One region of the Halarsenatibacter silvermanii genome, then DNA from elsewhere that is predicted to be linked to it. Evidence: a T-box and tRNA genes for the amino acid it is inferred to sense, from the RefSeq annotation. Region 1 holds a T-box; the other holds one or more tRNA genes.

The links. The T-box of region 1 lies ahead of ileS (isoleucine--tRNA ligase). A T-box ahead of a tRNA ligase gene usually reads a tRNA of that ligase, here a tRNA-Ile.
Region 2: it encodes a tRNA-Ile, which carries the amino acid that the T-box ahead of ileS (isoleucine--tRNA ligase) is inferred to sense. The anticodon was not compared.

The regions. Positions count from the first base shown of each region.
Region 1 is NZ_FNGO01000005.1:139,293-149,752, forward strand. It holds gene ileS (isoleucine--tRNA ligase) at 1-2,714, opposite strand, end outside; T-box leader at 2,792-3,009, opposite strand; gene ltrA (group II intron reverse transcriptase/maturase) at 3,241-4,398, opposite strand; partial or broken gene BLT15_RS13755 (DNA protection protein DPS) at 5,287-5,435, opposite strand; gene BLT15_RS04240 (FMN-binding protein) at 5,628-6,335, opposite strand; gene fdhF (formate dehydrogenase subunit alpha) at 6,498-9,221, opposite strand; gene nuoF (NADH-quinone oxidoreductase subunit NuoF) at 9,345-10,460, opposite strand, start outside.
Region 2 is NZ_FNGO01000004.1:47,642-58,101, forward strand. It holds gene BLT15_RS02905 (D-alanine--D-alanine ligase family protein) at 1-643, opposite strand, end outside; gene trpS (tryptophan--tRNA ligase) at 670-1,665, opposite strand; gene BLT15_RS02915 (Fur family transcriptional regulator) at 1,883-2,269, shown strand; gene rnhA (ribonuclease HI) at 2,323-3,138, opposite strand; tRNA gene BLT15_RS02925 (tRNA-Asn) at 3,285-3,360, opposite strand; rRNA gene rrf (5S ribosomal RNA) at 3,379-3,495, opposite strand; tRNA gene BLT15_RS02935 (tRNA-Ala) at 3,531-3,606, opposite strand; tRNA gene BLT15_RS02940 (tRNA-Ile) at 3,610-3,687, opposite strand; gene mnmA (tRNA 2-thiouridine(34) synthase MnmA) at 3,894-4,982, opposite strand; gene nifU (Fe-S cluster assembly scaffold protein NifU) at 5,022-5,456, opposite strand; gene nifS (cysteine desulfurase NifS) at 5,529-6,704, opposite strand; partial or broken gene BLT15_RS02960 (RrF2 family transcriptional regulator) at 6,739-7,174, opposite strand; gene BLT15_RS02965 (IMPACT family protein) at 7,238-7,894, opposite strand; gene BLT15_RS02970 (replication-associated recombination protein A) at 7,881-9,218, opposite strand; gene aspS (aspartate--tRNA ligase) at 9,600-10,460, opposite strand, start outside.

The DNA of each region.
Region 1 (10,460 bases):
AGTTTCTCTCCCGCCTCCAGCTTTTTGGCAGTCTTCCGGGAGTCCATTTCGGCCAGAGAGCCGGCGAAAAGTTTGACCTTATCGCGCAGCTGAGGTCCGACCTTTTCAAAATTGGGTTTAACTTCATATTCCATATACTGCCCGGGATCTTCAGTGTGTTCAACTTTTTTGACATTCAGTTCCTCTTTCAGCAGAGGTTTGAGCTCTGCCAGTTTATCTTTATGATCGGAAGATATGAGCACCCGGGCTATCGGCTGTCTTACTTTGAGCTCTTCTGCTTCCCGGGCTGCCCTGCCCATGGTCACCAGGTCTCGAACAAGCCCCATTCTTTCCTCCAGATCCTCCGCGATGAGCTCATTATCGGCTCCGGGATAATCCTGGAGATGCACCGATTCTGAGTCGGTCAGACTGCGGTGCACATCATCCGATATGAAAGGGGCAAAAGGAGCGATGGCCCGGGCCAGCTTCTCCAGTACCTCGTAGGTGGTCTGAAACACAGATTTCTTATCGCGGTCAAGCTCATCAGCCCAGAATCTGCGCCGACAGCGGCGAATATACCAGTTGGATAGATCTTCATCTATGAAATCCTGCAGTTCTCTGACAGCATTGGTCAGATGATATTCATCCATCTGTTTTTCAACCTCGGCCAGCGTGCTGTGCAGCCGCGATATTACCCAGCGGTCGATCCTATTTCTTTCCTCGAGGTCCACAGAAAACTCCCGGGGATCAATTTCGTCGGTATTCGCATAAAGTTTAAAGAAATAGTAGACGTTTTTAAGCGTGCGATAAAATTTGCTGTCTATCTCCTGCATCCCTTCCTCATCGAAGCGGGTGGGAGTCCAGGGAGGCGAGACCTGCAGGAGATACCAGCGCAGAACATCGGCCCCATATTTTTCGAACATGTTGAAAGGATCAACGGTATTTCCGCGCGATTTGGACATCTTTTTGCCTTCAGCGTCCAGTATAAGATCATTTACCAGCACCCTCTTGTAGGGTGATTCACCGGTTATGAATGAGGATATTGCTATCAGAGAATAAAACCAGCCTCTGGTCTGATCTATGCCCTCACATATGAAATCAGCCGGGAACTGCTCCTCAAAAACATCTTCGTTTTCGAAGGGATAATGCCACTGGGCAAAGGGCATAGAACCGCTGTCAAACCAGCAATCAATGACCTCTTCCACTCTTTGCATATCGCCGCCGCATTCCGGACATTCCAGCAGAACTTCGTCGACATAAGGGCGGTGCAGTTCGATATCCTCGGACACCTCATTGACAGCTCGCTCGCGCATCTCATCCACCGAGGCCACCGAAGTGAGTTCTCCACAGTCACAGCGCCAGATATTGAGCGGGGTCCCCCAGTAACGATTACGCGATAAAGCCCAGTCCTGAAGATTTTCCAGCCAGTTGCCGAATCTTTTTTCGCCCACAAAATCAGGATACCATTCCACGCCGTCATTATTTTCGATGAGTCTCTCCTTAATTCTGGTCATCTCGATATACCAGCTCCCCCGTGCGTAGTAAAGCAGGGGAGTGTCACAGCGCCAGCAGTGAGGATAATTGTGATCGACCTTCTGGGAGCGGACCAGCTTTTCATTATCGATAAGCCATTCGACTATGTTTTCATTGGCATCCATCACAAATTGACCTTCCCAGGGAGTGTCGGTATATTTTCCGTCTTCGTTAACAGGCTGGAGAACCGGAAGATCATATTTTTGACCCGTTTTGTAGTCTTCCTCTCCAAAAGCAGGAGCGCTGTGTACTATTCCAGTACCCTCTTCTGCGGTGACATAATCACCCAGAGTTACGTAAAAAGCGTCTTTGTCGGATTTAACCTCCACAAAAGGCATGATCTGTTCGTATTCTATACCTTCGAGCTCTTCTCCTTTAACCCGTTCAACAATCTCATAATCTTCGACAAATACCTCTTCCGCCCGGTCTTTTTCGATGTAATAAAGATCTCCCTGATAGCGGGCTTTCACGTAGGTTTTATCGGGGTGAACCGTCAGGGTCACATTGGCCGCTAAGGTCCAGGGAGTTGTGGTCCAGATGAGAAAATACTCGTTTTTATCTTTGCGCTTTACCCGGACGTAAACACTGTTGCTGGTGATCTCTTCATAACCCTGTGCCACTTCATGCGAGGCCAGGCCGGTGCCGCAGCGGGCGCAGTAAGGAAGTATTTTATGTCCCTCGTAAATAAATCCTTCCTCAAAGAATTGGTCGAGTATCCACCAGACCGATTCGATATAATCATTTTCCAGTGTGATATAGGGATCATCCATATCTATCAGATAACCCATCCGCTCGGTCATCTCACGCCACTGCTCTTCATATTCAAAGACCGATTGTCGGCACTTTTGATTGAATTCGTCTATGCCGTATTCTTCGATTTCTTCTTTGCTGTTCAGATCCAGCTCCTTTTCGACCTCGATTTCCACGGGAAGACCGTGGGTATCCCAGCCTCCTTTTCTTTTGACCATATAACCCTGCATTGTATGGTAACGACATACGGTGTCTTTTAAGGTGCGGGCGATAACATGATGAATCCCCGGTTTACCGTTGGCAGTCGGAGGACCTTCATAAAAAACATAGGGTTCGTTGTCTTTTCTCTGTTCCACACATTTTTCGAGCAGATTCATATCGTACCATTCATCGGCAATCTCTCTTTCGCGGCTGCCGGGATTCTTTTCCGGCAGGTCGGGAAATTGTGACATAGTTTATCATCACCTCTCCTCCAGGCTATCGTAATATTTTATTTATGAGTGAAATTAAAAAAAGCCCGAGCTTAAAAGCTCAGGACGATGGGGTTACCGTGGTACCACCCGAGTTGCAGCCGCAGGGCTGCCTCTCTGTGCCTTTAACGCCGGCCGCGCAAATCCCTACTGTAAATTTCGAGACTCGAGCTCAGGAAGGATATTCGTCCGCTCTGAGCCGGAGATCTTTCAGCCCGGGGGATCTCCTCTCTTGTCGACTCAGGCTGCAGATTACTATTTCCTTCGACACCTTTATTGAGATATGTCAAAAATATTTGTTCACTCCTTTATGATAAAACAATCCGGCTGATTTGTCAAGAAAAAAACTGCCGCCCGACAAAATAGAGTAGGACCAGCCTTTTACGGCTGGGACCCCTCGTCAAACTGCGCATACGGTTCTCCCGTAAACAGCTTACCGCTATTGTAGCCCCTTTCCAGGGAGTAAGTTATCATCTCCGCGTCACCGCGGATGGGTATTTTACTCCCCTCAGGACACGATGGTAAGTGATTTAAGTCCCAACTGTTTTAGTTCAGCAGTTGGGATTCTTCTATTCTGATGGTAATGAGCTTTCTTGCCTTCCTTATACGACCTTAAACGCATTCTTATCCACTCATTCAAGCTGCGAAAAAGTTTCTTAACATTGCCGTGCCCGAAATAATTCGCCCAACCGCGTATTACTGGATTGAGTCTGGCAATAATTACATCAACCGAAAACGGCTGCTGTCTTCTGGTTATATCCCTTACTTTGTCTTTGAATCTATCCAGTGCTTTTCTGCGGGGGCGCTTGTATCTCCAAGCAATGAATTCGTAACCTAAAAACTCAAAGCCTCTGCCAAAATTGGTGAGTTCAGTTTTGTCAGGGTGCAAAGTGAGGTTAAGCTTTTCCGTGATTATCTCCTCTGTAACATCCATGGCTCTTCTGGCTTTTCTCTTTGACTTTGCTAACACCACAAAATCATCCGCATAACGGACTATTTTGTAACCCCTATCGGTCATCTCTCTATCGAATTGATGCAGATAAACGTTGGCTAAAAGGGGAGATATTACGCCTCCCTGAGGTGTACCGTTAGGTGTGTCTTCAATACCATCTTCAGTCATGACTCCAGCTGTAAGCCACGACCTAATTATCCTAAGCACCCAGCCGTCATTTACCCTCTCTGTGAGGAAGTCCAAAAGCAGGTCCTGATCTATATTATCAAAGTATCCCTTAATATCGGCATCAACTACATGCTTATACCCCTGCTCTCTGTACTCCTCCACCTTCACTATCGCTTCCAGAGCTGACCTATTGGGTCTAAAACCAAAAGAGCAATCACAAAATATCTTCTCAAAGATGGGACTCAATATTCTTCTTACCGTTTCCTGAGCTATCCTATCTTTGACTGTGGGAATACCCAGCGGTCTTTCTCCTCCACTATCCTTGGGTATCATCACCCTCAGCACCGGCGAGGGCTCATAGGTTCCATTCCACAGCTGTCTGTGTAACTCCCTCATATTCTGCTTGTAATTATTCTTGAAATGTTTTATCTCCTGTCCATCTATGCCGGCACTACCCTCATTGGCAAAGACTGTGTGAGCTGCACGGTCCATGTTCCATTTGTCCAGTATCCTGTCCTTGAGTGTATAATAGGTGCACTTTACCATCTTTCACCTGCCTATCCTTCACTTACCAATCCTCCACCTAACATTACTGCTCATAGGGCCCTGTCCTTCCTGATATTATCGACCGCGTCTCTAGGCTTTTACACCAATCGCACCCTCCGATATATCATTACTCAGGTGGCTGTAATGCCGGGTTACTCTGATTTCAGGGTTATGGTTTCCCCTTCCATCCTCCTACCGGCCCCACCGGTCCTAAACCAGCGTTTAAACAGCTCTGCCCTACAAACCACTCATGTTATGTCTCAGATTTCAATAGCGTAGACATCCTTCGCTCAAGCTGACTTTATCCTCCTGCCAGTTACCTGACTATCTTCGGCTCAGCTGTCATCACTACTATGATGTCCTCTGACTTCTGTGATGGCATCACCATAGCTTTCCCGAAAGGGGTTATACCCGGGCTTATCTCTGCCGGTTTCGACAGAAACCATCACAGACCTCCCCCGGTCAATTCAGAAACCACTATCTTTTAGACCATTCCAGCCCTAATCACACCTGACTATCCTGCATGGACTCTCTCGTTTTAGCGCCTCGCGGCCCCTTATTCTCCCAAACAGGCGTCGAACTTCTCCGTTTAAATGGCGGATCGCCATAATCAGATGCCACCTCTGGTTTATATATTATTCTGGACTGGCCTTCACCTCAGACTCTCCAGATTCTGCCTCACGGCAGACACCCTGTCATTGTTGGCTTCACACACCGATACGACGAAAACAGCATGGGCAGGATTCTTATTCCACCTGCTATCTTCTGAATCTACGAGGCACACATCAAAAATGGCCCCGGATATTCTCCGGGGCCAGCAGTCTGCATCAATGCCTTTATATTTTCTTATTAGAGGAACTTCGATACGTAGGGCGAGGAGGTTTCTCCTTCTCCTTCCAATTCGATGAGATTCACCCTCAAAGAAGTGTAATAGTAATATGTTGTCAGCTCGGCCGAAGCATTCTTGACCAGCAGATCCAGCAGCTTATCTACATCAACACCGGCATTTCCACCATTTCTCTAGCTACATTGGCCATAAAATGAATTCCTCCAGTTAGTGAATTTTTATCATTCATAAATTTCTCAATAAGATCTTCTCCATTTTAGCTGGTTTGATATAGCTTCAGTCAAATTCATAATGTTTATTATCGGATAATAATCACTAAATAAATCATACCTTACTCTGGAGAAAAATGATGTAAAAAAGTTATAAATAATAATTGTTTTTATTAAAAGCCAGCTTTTTCCAGGGCATCTTCTACCGCCTCCTGCCAGAGTTCTGAGCTTCCGGTCGCTCCAGTATAGGTCTCCACTTCGTAGGTGTCAGCTTCTTTCATGCGGGCTGCTATCTCCTCCTGCGCTGCGTGAAACTCCTCCCAGCCATAATCTTCATCCTTAAATTGATCACCGGAAATCTCTTCCAGCCTGAGATCCTCTATCCTGTAGCCCTCGGGAGCCTCTTCATCAACTTCGACAGTAACCCGGGCCACACCCCAGCCCCGTTCAACTATGCTGGAAATGCCCATGAAAGTTCCCGAAAAATATTCCTCTCCTTCAGCACGGGCCAGGGCCATCTCCACCGCTTCGATAGCTTTTTCGCTGGTGTTGGTCGCCCCGCTGATGACCTCGACCTCTGAATCATTGGCTTCGACAAATTTCTGCGGGAGTAATTCCATGGCTTCATGCCATTCTTCCCAGTCATAATCATCGCCTTTTTCCCGGGCCATTTCATCATACTCCGTCAAATCAACTCCCACAATCTCGCCGTTGCTGAGGCTGACTTCAGCTTTAACGTATCCGTTTTCATCAGCCTGAGAAAACCCCTGATAAAGTTCTGCTGCCATAATTTCGCCGGCATGAATTAAAGTTCCTCCCAAAACAAAGACAAATAGAAAGGCTGTTATCAAGAAAAACCCCTTTAATCCTTTTCCTTTCAATTTCTATGCCTCCTTTGCTCAGCTATATTCCTGATTATTTGTCTTTCTTAGAATTCTAAATCATAAATCCGGCAGGAGGTTTTACTCAGATGTTTGCTCCCGCCGGATTTGTTCATTCTCCTTATTTAAACAGCCAACTGTATTATAAAACCATCATACTTTTCATGCCTTCTCTAAATTTACCGCCGTAACTTTGAGTTCAGGTATCATGGCTTCAGGATCTAATTCGTCATGGGTAAGTCGATTGGCCGGACTTTCAGCGTAATGAAAAGGCATGAAAACCTGGCCGGGAGCTACAGTATTCCCGATTCTGGCATAAGTTTCCACCTCTCCCCGGCGCGAGGTTACTTTAACCCTATCTCCCTGGCTGACATCCAGCTTTTCGGCATCCTGTTCATTTACCTCCACATAGCCATCGCTTTCAAATTCATCGATTGCCTTCGAATTTCTGGTCATGGTGCCGGTATGATAATGATACAGCATGCGGCCTGTCATCATCACGTGGGTGAAGTCCTCATCTTCTATACCTTCTACAGGCGGCTGATAATGAACGGGATGGAATTTGCCCAGGCCGCGGGCGAACTCCCCCTCGTGCAGGAATTTAGTGCCGGTATCATCTCTGTCCTGGCAGGGCCACTGCAGACGCTCATCTTCCAGCCTGTCATAATAGATGCCGCCGTAAATGGGAGTGAGATCAGCTATCTCTTCCATTATCTCGGCTGTATTTTCGTATTCCATCTCATAACCCATCGCCTGCGCCAGCTCGGAAATGATCTGCCAGTCGGGTTTGGCCTCCCCGGGAGGATCGACTGCCGGTCTTATCTTCTGAATTCTGCGTTCAGTATTGGTTTTTGTGCCCTCTTTTTCGGCAAAACAGGCCGCCGGCAGTACTACATCGGCATATTCTGCCGTATCGGAAAAGAATATATCCTGAACTACTGTAAATTCATTATTTTCCAGAGCTTCGATCACATGCTTTTGATCGGGGTCGGAGAGAACAGGATTTTCTCCCATGATATAAAGCCCTTTAACATCTCCCTCTTCACAGGCGTGGAAAATTTCCACCACCGTAAGACCCGGTTCTTCGGGAAAACCATCTACATCCCAGTAATCAGCGAACTTCTTTCTTATATCCTCATCGGTCACATCCTGATAACCGGGGAATACGTTGGGCAGACCTCCCAGGTCACAGGCGCCCTGAACGTTGCTCTGGCCCCGCAGGGGATTAACACCCGTGCTCTCGCGACCGACGTTACCTGTCATCATCGCCATACAGGCCAGAGAAGTGACATTGCCCGTGCCCGAAACGTGCTGGGTAATCCCCATGGCATAATATATGGCTCCTCGGTCCGCCCGGCCGTAAATTTCTGCAGCTTTTTTAATCTTTTCGGCCGGAACTCCGGTGATCTCCTCAACCCGGGCGGGATTATATTCCTCTACAACCTCTTTCAGCTCGGCAAAATTCTCGGTTCGATCCTCGATGTATTCCTCATCCTGCAGGTCTTTTTCCAGAATTACGTGCATGATACCGTTTATGAGCGCAGCATCAGTGCCGGGATAGGGCTGCAGAAAAACATCGGCCTCCTCGGCCAGCTCTATGCGCCTGGGGTCGGAGACGACCAGATCAGCACCGCTGCGGACCGCCTTTTTGATGCGGCTGCCTATAACCGGGTGATTCTCGGTGGGATTGGAACCGGTGACAAAAAAGGCATCGACGTTATCAATTTCCTCTATGGAATTGGTCATCGCTCCACTGCCAAAACTTTTGGCCAGACCGGCCACAGTGGAGGAGTGTCACAGACGGGCGCAGTGATCGACAGTATGAGTGCCCATCACCGCCCTCATAAACTTCTGCATGAGAAAGTTTTCCTCGTTTGAACAGCGCGCCGAGGTAAGACCTGCCAGAGCCTGAGGTCCGTGCTCCTCTTTGATGCGAGAGAAATTATCAGCGGTGTATTCGAGAGCTTCCTGCCAGCTGACCTCCTCGAATTCTCCTGTCTCTTCATCCTTGATCAGCGGTTTGGTCAATCTATCGGGATCGTCAAGGAAATCATACCCAAATCTCCCTTTTACACACGTCTCGCCCAGGGGATTGGGCAGGCCTTCCCGGCTGACCCCTTCCACTTCAACAACCTCATTATCCCGGGTTTTGAGATCCAGCTGACAGCCCACACCACAGTAACCGCAGGTGGTCTCGGTATGTTCCAGCTGATAATCACGGCCCCTGCCCTGAGAAGGCTTGAACTGCAGAGCTCCGGTAGGGCACTGCTGAACACATTGACCGCAAAAAACGCAGCTTGACTCATCGCTGCCCAGATCCTTCTTGAGAGCAGAACCAACCCGGGCCGAAAAGCCCCTTTCCACAAATTCGATGGCATCAGAACATTGAACCTCGTTGTCAACCCTGACACAGCGGCCGCAGAGAATACATTTGTCAGGATCATGCTCGATGAAAGGATTATCCGATTCTATCTCGAAACGAGGGGTTTCTTTGGGAATGCCAAGGGATTCATCCTCAATCTCCACGTCATAATGATAGGCCATATCCTGCAGCTTACAGCTTCCATCCGCTTCACAGGTCATGCAGTCGTTGGGATGATCTGAAAGCAGAAGCTTCACAACCAGCCTGCGCGACTGAAAAAGTCTTTCATTTTCCTCTTCATCGGCGGAGATATTCATGCCTTCCCGAACCGGCGTGGTACAGGAAGGAAAGAGCTCGCCGGAATTTTCGTCCTCAACCAGACACAGGCGGCAGGCTCCGACATTGCTCAGATGAGGATGATGACATAGGGTGGGAATATCATATCCGTGCTCGCGGGCAGCCTCCAGTATGGTCGCATCTTCGGCCACCTCGTGTTCATTGCCATTTATAGTGATCGTCGCCATTTTATCAGACTCCTTTTTTGGCTTTTTGGCATTGTTTTTTCAGTTTCGAAAAAAAACTGGTATTGACCCTATACTTAATTAAAACTCGTAAATCTTACTCCCGATAATGATGCAGCCCGTCAGTTAAACCCCGACTTCTTCGCGCTGACCGGGCACTATCTCTATAGCGTCAAAGGGACATTCATCTAGGCAATTTCCACAGCGAATACAGGCATCATCAAAAATCCTGTAGGGATCTTCACCCGGTTCTCCCTCGATAGCATCGACCGGACATATCTGACGGCAGCGGTCACAGGCCTGACACTCCTCATCGATGATGTGATAGAAAATCAGGTTCTGACATACGCCGGCAGGACAGGATTTTTCATAAATATGAGCTTCGTATTCATCGCGAAAATATTCAATTGTACTCAGCACCGGATTGGGTGCTGTCTGCCCCAGGCCGCAAAGAGAGGTGTCGATTATCCTCTCTCCCAGCTCTTCTAAGAGTTCGATATCTCCTTTTCTGCCCTCGCCAGAAGTTATTCTCTCCAGAATTTCCAGCATCCGGCGGGTTCCCAGCCGGCAGGGAGGACATTTTCCACAGGATTCATCCTGGGTGAAATCGAGGAAAAATTTGGCCACATCGACCATACAGGTATCTTCATCCATTACCACCAGACCGCCTGAGCCCATAATGGAGCCGACTTCCTGCAGCTTATCGAAATCGACCGGGATGTCGAACATATCTCTGGGAATACAGCCGCCGGAAGGACCTCCCGTCTGAACAGCTTTGGCTTTTTTATCTCCGGGTATGCCTCCGCCGATATCAAAAACAACTTCCTCGAGAGATATGCCCATCGGCACCTCTATAAGTCCGGTATTGTTGACCTTGCCGACCAGCGAAAATATCTTCGTGCCGGTGCTGTTTTCGGTTCCCACAGAATTAAACCAATCGGCTCCATCTCTGATGATCAGGGGCACATTGGCATAACTTTCCACGTTGTTTATATTGGTGGGCTGTCCCCAGAGACCGCTCTCGGCTGGATATGGCGGTCGGGGGCGGGGCATGCCTCTTTCTCCCTCGATCGAAGCCATAAGTGCAGTCTCCTCACCGCAGACAAAAGCGCCGGCTCCTTCCATGATCTCGATATCAAAGCTGAAATCTGTGCCCAGAATTTCTTCGCCCAGAAGTCCATACTCGCGCGCCTGCTTCACGGCCTCAGTTATATGTTCAACCGCCAGCGGGTATTCGGCTCT
Region 2 (10,460 bases), on a different contig from region 1:
TATCGTCGTACTTTAAAGCTTTTTCCAAAGCCTGGTTTAGTTCATCAGCCGACCTGACTCTGCTTATACCAAGGCTGGAACCCTGCCGTGATGGCTTAACAAAACATGGATAGCCTGTTTTTTCTGAGACCTCCTCATCCAATCTTTTGCTTAGATCATTATTTGCCGATATATTTTTCAAGTTGTTATAAGAAATATAATTAGCCTGAGGGAATCCTTGATTTTCTAAAATATTTTTTTGATAAATTTTGTCCATGCCGAGAACAGAAGTTGTAACATCGCAGCCTACATAAGGGATATCTGAAGTCTCCAAAAAACCCTGAATGGTTCCATCTTCTCCAAATGGACCGTGCAAAAGTGGAAAAGCTAAGTCAATTTTTTCATCAAAATTTTCTTTAATGCTCTGCCAGCTAGAAGAATACTTTTTTTCGTATTCCTCAGGGATCTCTTTTGTGTCGCTGTTTAAAATCTTTTTAGATAAAGCTTCACTGAGCCAAAAACCATTCCGGGTTATCGCTGTAGGATGAAACTCAAAATTATCCAGGCCTTCCTGCTGAGCGAAAACTGACCTGGCTGACATTATGGATACTTTATGTTCATGTGATTGGCCTCCAAACAACAGGCATACTTTAGTGAAATTCAAAACATTTTCCTCCCGGGCTGGATAATTTAGAAATAATCTATTTCCATAACCTCTCTAACCTTCTCCATCGTTTTTTCAGCTTCTTTTCTGGCCTTTTTCGTTCCAGAATAAAGAATCTCCTCGATCAGATCAGGATTATTTTTATATTTTTTCCTCCGTTCCCTCATCGGCTCCAAAAATTGATTAATTTTTTCAGCAAGCCTCTCCTTACAGGCAACACATCCTATTTTTGCCTCGCGACAGCTTTCTCTAATCTCCTCGACCTCTTCTTCATTAAAAGCTTTGTGATACTCAAAAACAGGGCAGTCTTCTGGATGGCCGGGATCATCGAGTCTGACACGAGCCGGATCGGTAACTGCCTGGCTGACCTTGTTTTTTACATTTTCCCGGGTATCTGAAAGAAAAATAGCGTTATTAAGGCTTTTGCTCATTTTAGCTTTTCCATCGAGACCGATAAGCCTGGGAAAATCACCGATTCTTGGTTCAGGTTCAGGAAATACTTCTCCGTAAAGATTGTTAAACTTCCTGACAATTTTTCGAGTCTGTTCGAGATGAGGAATTTGATCTTCTCCAACAGGAACCAGATCAGCACGACAAAACGTGATATCTGCAGCCTGACTTACCGGATAGCCAAGAAAACCATATGTCATTTCTTCGTAATTGTGCTGTTCTGCCTCGGCCTTGACAGTAGGATTTCTTTCCAGCTGATTAACGGTTACCAGCATGGAATAAATAACTGTTAGTTCAGCAATTTGAGGAATCATCGATTGAACACATATAGTGACATTTTCAGGATCGATACCTGCAGCCAGATAATCCTCTGTCACCTGCATCACATCTTTTTCCAGCATTTCAGGCTCGTCGAAATTTGTTGTCAAAGCCTGTACATCTGCAATTATTATAAAAGTTTCGTATTCTTCTGATAGTTTAATTCTATTCTCCAAACTCCCAACATAATGGCCCAGATGAAGTTTTCCTGTTGGTCGATCACCGGTCAAAATTCTGCCTTTTTTTTCAGACATCTTAACTCTCCTTTCTTAATTAGGATCTTCTTAATTCGGATCTTCTTGTCTTCGGTTGGTTAATAGGTGTGTAAAACCTCATTTATTTGTACTGGAAGATCCCTTAATTCATATTTTTGAATTTTTCATAATATAATTTGCAGTCAGCATGTATTACTGTTATAATACTAATAGCAATAACCATTATAAATTTTTTTAACGTTGGGGGGTAACCATAATGCCCAAAAATACTCGTATGACAAAACAGAGGAAAGCTATTCTGGAAGTTTTGAAAAATACCGACTCTCATCCTACTGCTGATGAAATTTATGAGGAAGTAAAGAAAGAAATCCCCAATATCAGTCTGGGAACAATTTATCGTAACCTCAATGTATTAGAAGAGATGGATGAGATTATGGTTCTTGATTATGGTAGCACTCACAGTAGATTTGACGGCTGTTCAAAAAATCATTATCACTTTCACTGCAGCGAATGCGAAGAAATTTATGATCTCGATATGAAAGTACAGGATGAATTAAATTCCAGTGTCGAAGATAACTTTCCTTTTGAAGTCAACAAGCACAGGCTGGAATTTTACGGACTCTGCCCTGATTGTCAGAAGTAAGGCAATTTTGTGCTTCGTCCCGACAAATCCTCGCTTAAAGAAGCGGGGATTTTTTATTTTTCTCCCTTGAGTTCAGATTGAGGAATAGCTTTCTTGGCCAGCTCATCAGCTCTATTGTTAAGCTCATTGTCAGCATGCGCTTTTACCTTGTTAACAGACAGATCATACTTGTGCCGCAGATTCTCAAGCTCAAGCCATAGATCCTTGTTCTTGACCTCATTGCCAGAAGAAGTGCTCCAGCCATTTTCCTTCCAGTTATCCAGCCATTTAACAAGTCCTTTAACCACATAATTGGAATCGCTATATAGAGCAATGCTGCTGCCATGCTCAAAGCTTTTCAAACCTTCGATTACCGCCCTGAGCTCCATTCTATTATTCGTGGTTTCATCTACCCCTCCGGATATAGCCTCTTTTTCTTCCCCTTCTTGCATTATTATGGCTGCAAATCCGCCGGGACCTGGATTATCCTGACAGGCGCCGTCTGTATATATCTCATAACTGCCCGCTCTTTTCGATTCATCAGTATTAGACTTCAATTCATCCCAGTAATTAACTGCCCTCCTTAGATGGGGTATAACTACCGAGCCGCCTGTAATCAGACTGATGCTGAAGATCTCTCCCAGCTCTTTTTCAGTTACCTCTAAATTATGTAATTCATTAATATGATATCTCACGCAGTCATCACAGTTTAAAATCAAGGAAGCAAGAAGTCCCATCATCTCTTTAGTTTTTCTATCCAGCTCGCCTTCCTCATAAACCTTTTTATCCAGATTAAAAAATCTCTTTATCTGTAAATTATCAATATCCATAATTCTCTCATCCATTTTCTCTCTAAATTCAAAAAAACATTCTTCATTAAATTCCCTCAAAGTTACGACCTCCTCCTGCCAAAAATCCAATCTAAATAGCATATTATCAAATAAACATTTAAAATACAATCTTTTAACTGCTGTAACTGCTGTCTTTTCAAATTAATTTACTAACTTTTGAATAAAAAATTCTAATCAAACAAAAATGGCTCCCCGAGCAGGATTCGAACCTGCGACTCAGTGGTTAACAGCCACTTGCTCTACCAGCTGAGCTATCGGGGAGCGAAAATAAAAATTATTATCCGGCAACGACCTACTCTCCCACAGAGTCGCCTCTGCAGTACCATAGGCGCTGGAGGACTTAACTGCTGTGTTCAGAATGGTAACAGGTGTTTCCCCTCCGCTTTTGTCACCGGAAATAGCAAAATTTATTTTAAAAATTTATTTCTAATTGGTGGAGGTAAGCGGATTCGAACCGCTGACCTCCTGCTTGCAAGGCAGGCGCTCTCCCAGCTGAGCTATACCCCCAAATGGTGGGCCTAAGTGGATTTGAACCACTGACCTCACGCTTATCAGGCGTGCGCTCTGACCAGTCTGAGCTATAGGCCCAAAATCCTTAAATTCTATCTTCAATCCACAATCAATTTTAGCATTTTAACTATCATCTGTCAAGAGCTAATCTGTCATTTGTTTTCCAAACTTTTCTTATCTGCTTCTCGAGCAGAAAACAATTTAAAAAAGAGTTCCTTTCCCGCTCGACGATTAATAGAATACCATTCAAAGACTTACATGTCAAGCCTTATAGCAATTTTTTTTTAGATCTTCTTAATCCTAAACCCTTTCTCTATTAAGCCTCCCCCCACCACTAAATCCTCGCGATAAAAAACGGCGGATTGGCCGGGAGCAACTGCTCTGACAGGTTCCTGGAAAAATACTATGGCCTGATCTGAAGATACTGGCTCAATTATAGATTTTACGGGATCAGCATTATATCTTACTTTTAGATCAGCCTTTAAATACTGGGGGGGCTTCTGAAATGGTATCCAGTTTAATTTTTTAACTTTTAAACCTTTGAAGTTGAGCTCGCTTCGAGGTCCCACTATCAGGGCATTATTGTCACTATCTATTTCAACCACATAAACAGGATGATCAAGAGAAATACCAAGGCCTCTACGCTGCCCGATCGTGTAATTATAAAGACCCTCATGCTCTCCTATTTTTTCGCCATCGACATAATAAATTGGTCCTGTTTTTCCAGGTTCAGAAAAATATCTTTCCAGGAACTTCTTATAATCATCATCAGGTACAAAACAAATTTCCTGGCTGTCAGGTTTATCAGATACTGGAAGATCAAACTTTTGAGCCAGCTCTCTAACCTGACCCTTTTCATAATTTCCCAGAGGAAATAAAGATCTTTTTAGCTGTTTTTGATCCAGCCGATATAGCATATAACTTTGATCTTTATCCAGCGATTTGCCTTTTTTTAACAGAATTCTATCTCCGGAATTGGATTTTGCCTTCAAAGCATAATGACCGGTTGCCAGATACTGGCAGCCGGCTTCCCGGGAACGACGTAAAAGCTCAAAAAACTTCAACTCCTCGTTGCAGACAACACAGGGGTTGGGAGTCCTACCGCTGGTATATTCTTTCACAAAATTATTTATAACTCTCTCAGAAAACTCTTTTTTAAAATTAAAGCTGTAATGAGGAATATTCAGAGCTGCCGCAACTTTTTTGGCATCCGAAATTGCGCAGCAGCTCCCCTCCTGTTCATGGCTCTCTTTCACAAAATCAGGAACGATTTTCATAGTAGCACCGATAACATCAAAGCCTTTTTCATCTAAAATAGCGGCGGTGACAGAACTATCAACACCGCCGCTCATAGCTACCATAACTTTTGTCATTTAATCACCCGCCGCCTTATATACCAAAGTTTGTAAAAATTATTCCGCCACCTTTTCGTCCTGCTGCAGTTCCTCAGCATGATCGACATGTCCTGCTCCTGACTGTTTTTCTGGATCTCTGTACTTTTCGATAGCATCCTTGACAGCATCTGCCGCAAGGTTAGAACAATGCATCTTGGCAGGGGGAAGACCGTCCAGAGATTCAGCAATCTCCTCGTTGGAGATTTCCTCAGCCTCGTCTAAGGTTTTATTCATGACGAGTTCGGTAACCATACTGCTGGTTGCTACAGCAGCTCCACAACCAAAAGTGTTGAACTTTATATCGGTGATTTTCTCCTCATCATCGATATTCATATAGATCTTCATGATGTCTCCACAGGTCGGATTCCCCACTTCTCCTATTAGATCAGCGTCTTCTATTTTACCCATGTTCCGGGGGTTTTGAAAATGATCCATAACTTTATCAGAATACATTTTATCATCTCCCGAAGATTTGACTGGATGTTATATATTCCACTACAAAACTCACTCTTTTATGAGTAATATTTAATCATACAGAGGAGACATCTCCCTGAGTCTTTCGATAACTTCAGGAAGTACCTCCAGCAAATAATCAACTTCTTCCTCCGTATTGCTATAACCCAGTGTCAATCTTAATGATCCATGAGCAACTTCATGGCTGAGACCGAGTGCCAGCAATACATGAGAAGGCTCCAAAGAACCGGATGTACAGGCTGAACCGCTAGAAGCTGCTATCCCTTCCATATCAAGATTAAGAAGTATCGATTCACCTTCGATATATCTGAAACAAAAATTAACATTGTTCGGCAGTCTGCAGCCGCTGCCGGGTTCAGGTCCGTTCAATATAACATCATCTATATCTTCTCTTACTCTATCAATAATTTTATCACGCAAATTTTGTAATTTTTCCTGTTTTTCCGGGAGTCTTTTTAGGGCCAGTTCAGCTGCTTTTCCAAAGCCAACAATGTTGGGAACATTTTCGGTGCTGGCCCGGAGTTTATTTTCCTGGGCTCCTCCATTCATTTGAGGAACTAATTTAGTCCCTTTACTGCGATACAATGCTCCCACGCCTTTAGGGCCGTTAATTTTATGAGCTGATAGAGATAGCAAATCCACTCCTAGCTCCTGCACATCCAGTTCCAGCTGCCCCGCAGCCTGAACTGCATCTGTATGAAAAATAATATCGCGTTTATCAGCTATTTCGGCAATTTCCTTCACTGGTTGAATTGTTCCTATTTCATTATTGGCCATCATTATAGATATAAGCGTTGTGTCCTCGCGAATTTCTTCTTTGAGTTCTTCTAAATCTATTAAACCGTCTTCGTCAACAGAAAGATAAGTAACTTCATAATCACGATTTTCTTCAAGATATTCACAGGTATGAAGAACAGCATGGTGCTCGATTTCAGAAGTGATTATATGCTTTCCTCTGTTCTCCCTGGCAATTGCTGCCCCTTTTACCGCTAAATTGTCTGCTTCAGTCCCGCTTCCTGTGAATATAATTTCCTCGCTTTTTTCCGCATTTATAAGGTTTTGCACCTGCTGCCGGGCCTTTTCAACAGCTCTATCAGCTTCCTGGCCTTCCTGATAGATACTCGAGGGGTTTCCGTATTTCTCCAAAAAATAAGGCTTCATAGCTTCTAAAACTTCTTCGTCGAGAGGAGAGGTGCCCGCGTGATCAAAATAGTATCTGTTTTCCATTGTTAATCACCTCAAATTCACGATAGGTTACAAACTACTCACTTTCTTCCGAACCATACTTAAGATTTTCCGCTTTTTGTACAAGTTCCGACAGGGTATAGGAGTCGAGAACCTCACCAACTTGCTCGCTTAAAAGCAACCATAAATCATGAGTTACACATTCTTTTTCCTGTTCACACTTAAAGTCATCCGTTACACAGCTGACCGGTTGAATAGGGCCTTCGAGTACTCTTATTACATCTCCGGCGGTGATCTCGTCCGGATCTTCATTGAGAAGATATCCTCCATGAGCTCCTCTGACACTGGAAACTATACCGGCTTTTCTAAGGCTGGCGAATAATTGCTCAAGATATTGCTCCGATATATTCTCTCTCCGATATTTTTCTAAGAGGTATGGCTTTACCATCTTCATGAAGAGCGAGGTCGACAAGCGCCCTCAACCCGTATCTTCCTCTTGTAGATATTTTCATTTTTACACCTCTCAAACTTGACCTAATTTGTCAACTTAAGTTTACCATAATTATTACTGATTGTCAATCAATCCGCCTGAAAAAACTATCGATGATTTCTAATTTCACTTTATCTCCCGTAATGTTTTTCAGCTCACTCCTCAAAACCTGTTCAAATTCCAGGGGCATCTCACCTTTAAGAACAAATCCTTCCTGACAGTGGCCTCGATTTTTAATCTCTATTTCTCTTTTTTCCAGCTGATTTATAACCTCGCCTATATGATTATAGCTGCCCCGGCAGGAGAACTGCAAATATTTCTTGACCTCAACTTTTTCCACAGTTTTTATAGACCGGCCGGCAGCCTCCCCGTAAGCCCTGATAAGACCACCTATTCCGAGCTCTGTTCCCCCAAAATATCTGGTAACTACAACTGCAGCATTTAAGAGATTTTCACCCTGAAGCCGCTGCAGAATCGGAGGACCAGCGCTGGAAGCAGGCTCACCGTCATCATCAGATACTTCCTCCAAACTCCCTTTATTAAAAACTCGAAAAGCAAAAGCATTATGAGTGGCATCAGAAAACTCAGCTTTAACGTTTTTGACAGCCCCCTCAGCTTCCTGGCGAGAAAAACAGGGGAAAGTCGTAGCTATGAATCGGCTGCCCTTCACCCTGGATTCTATTCTGTTTTTCCGGCTTATAGTTTTATATTGATCTTCACCATCCATTCTATCCACTGTCACTATTTCTTTCTCCTTCGTCCTCACTCAAATAGTTCAGATATTTTTTAATCTTTTTTTCACGCCCCTGACCATCGGGGTTATAAAATTCGAGTTCTCCCTGCATATCGGGCAGATAATTTTGTTCTACGAAGTTATCTGGATAATTGTGGGGATATTTATACCCCTCTCCGTGGCCCAGATCATCCGCCCCGCTGTAATGAGTGTCGCGCAGGTGGTCAGGGACCGGTCCGGGATCATTTTTTCTAATATACTCCAGGGCATTATCGACAGCCTTTATGGTGGAATTGGACTTAGGAGCAGTTGTCAGATATAAAACAGCCTCCGCCAGAGGCAATCTTGCCTCCGGCATACCCACATACTCGACCGCTCTGGCAGCTGAAATGGCGATATTCAAAGCGCGGGGATCAGCCAGACCAATATCCTCAGCAGCATGAACTATAATCCGCCTGGCTATGAACATGGGATCCTCTCCTGCCTCTATCATTCTTGCCAGCCAGAACATAGCTGCATCAGGGTCCGAACCTCTGATACTTTTAATAAAGGCAGAAACTATATCATAATGTTTATCTCCGCTTTTATCATACTGTTTCCTTTTTTCCTGAAGACACTCTTCAAGTATCTCGATGTCTATTTTGATAGCACCTGAATCATCGGGCTTTGTTGATAAAACCGCAATCTCCAGCGAGTTTAAAGCCGTCCTGGCATCTCCCCGGGAAGCTTCGGCCAAAAATTTCAATTCTTCTTCCCCTATTTTCACGTCCTTATCCCCCAGTCCTCTTTGCTCATCATTTAATGCCTGCAGAACTATTTTTTTTATATCTTCACTGCTCAGCTCATGCAGTTTAAAGACTCTTGCTCGAGAAAGCAGGGGAGAGTTAACTTCAAAATAAGGATTTTCTGTGGTTGCTCCAACCAAAATAATATACCCCTCTTCTACAGAAGGAAGAAGGGCATCCTGTTGAGCTTTATTAAATCTGTGAATTTCGTCTATAAATAATATAGTATTTTGCTGATGCATCTGAAGATTATCTTTTCCTGCCGCTATGATCTTTCTGAGCTGCTTGACCCCGGAAGTAACGGCATTTACCTTTTTGAACTCTGAATCGGTGTTTTCAGCTATCACTCTCGCCAGACTGGTCTTGCCGCTGCCCGGAGGACCGTAAAGTATCATCGACTGAAGTCGATTGGAATCTATCATTCTTCTCAAAAGCTTACCTTCAGAGGTTAGATGATGCTGGCCATATAATTCATCGAAACATTCCGGTCGCATTCTGAAGGCAAGAGGTTTTTGATCGCTGTGATCTACGCTGGCGAAGAGATTCATCTTTACAATCCTCCGATCTGTTTATCTTTTAGGATCTTCTTGTCTTCAGTTGGCTAAAAGGTGTGTAAAAACCTCATTTAGTTGTGCTGTAAGATATAAAGCTGCGTTCACAATGAAATTTTTCCCCGGCATAAGTTTAGTTTTCGGCCAAAAAATTGCGCTTCCTTCGCAAAAGCTCATCCCTGAGCTCCCGCTCAGCCCGGCACCTCCTGAGCCGGGGACACTATTTTTTGGCCATGGACTTAACCTGAATCTCGAAAAATTTCGAGTATCACTTTGCTTTATATCTTCCAGCCATTATTGTCATGACAGTGATCTTATACTATATCTATCAACTGATAACAAGAAGATCCATCTTTTAATTGCAGATATAGGCAAATATTACTTATCATCAACTTTGAGGTTCAGCTCTTCAAGCTGTTTGCCAGTAACCTCACCCGGTGCTCCCGTCAGGGGAGAGCTGGCATTTTGAGTCTTGGGAAAAGCTATCACATCACGAATTGAGTCACTCCCTGTCAATAACATTACAATCCTATCCAGTCCAAATGCTATACCTCCGTGAGGTGGGGCGCCGTGTTCTAATGCCTCTATCATAAAACCAAACTTTTCTTCAACTTCTTCTGGAGAAAATCCTAACAGCTCAAAAACCTCTTTCTGCAGATCAGCATCGCTGATTCTGACACTGCCCCCGCCTACCTCCTCGCCGTTTATAACCATATCATATGCCTGAGATCTGACATCAAGAGGATTTTCCGAAATCATCTCCTCATCTTCTGGAAGGGGAGCGGCAAAAGGATGATGCTCGGATTCAATTCTATCCTCTTTTTTATTATAGCCGAAGAGCGGAAAGTCCACCACCCAGAGAAAATCGTATTCATTCTCAGGTATAAGACTATAATCTTCGGCAAGTTTTAATCTCAAATCACCCAGACATTTAAGGGTTAAATCGATTTCTCCGGCTATAACAAAAATCATATCTCCTTTTTCAGCTGATAACTTATTCTTGAGAGATTTTAGCTCTTCAGAGGAGATAAATTTAGCCACTGGAGATGCAATTTCCGTCTCCTTGACAGCAAAATTAATCAAGCCAGCTGCTCCCAGCTCTTTCACGAAATCCTCGTATTTATCTATCTGACTTCTGCTCATATCAGCTCCGTCAGCAAGCTTAATGCCTCTGACGGTACCGCCCTCAGCTATAGTATCGCTGAAGAGATTAAAATCACTATCAGAAAATATATCTGA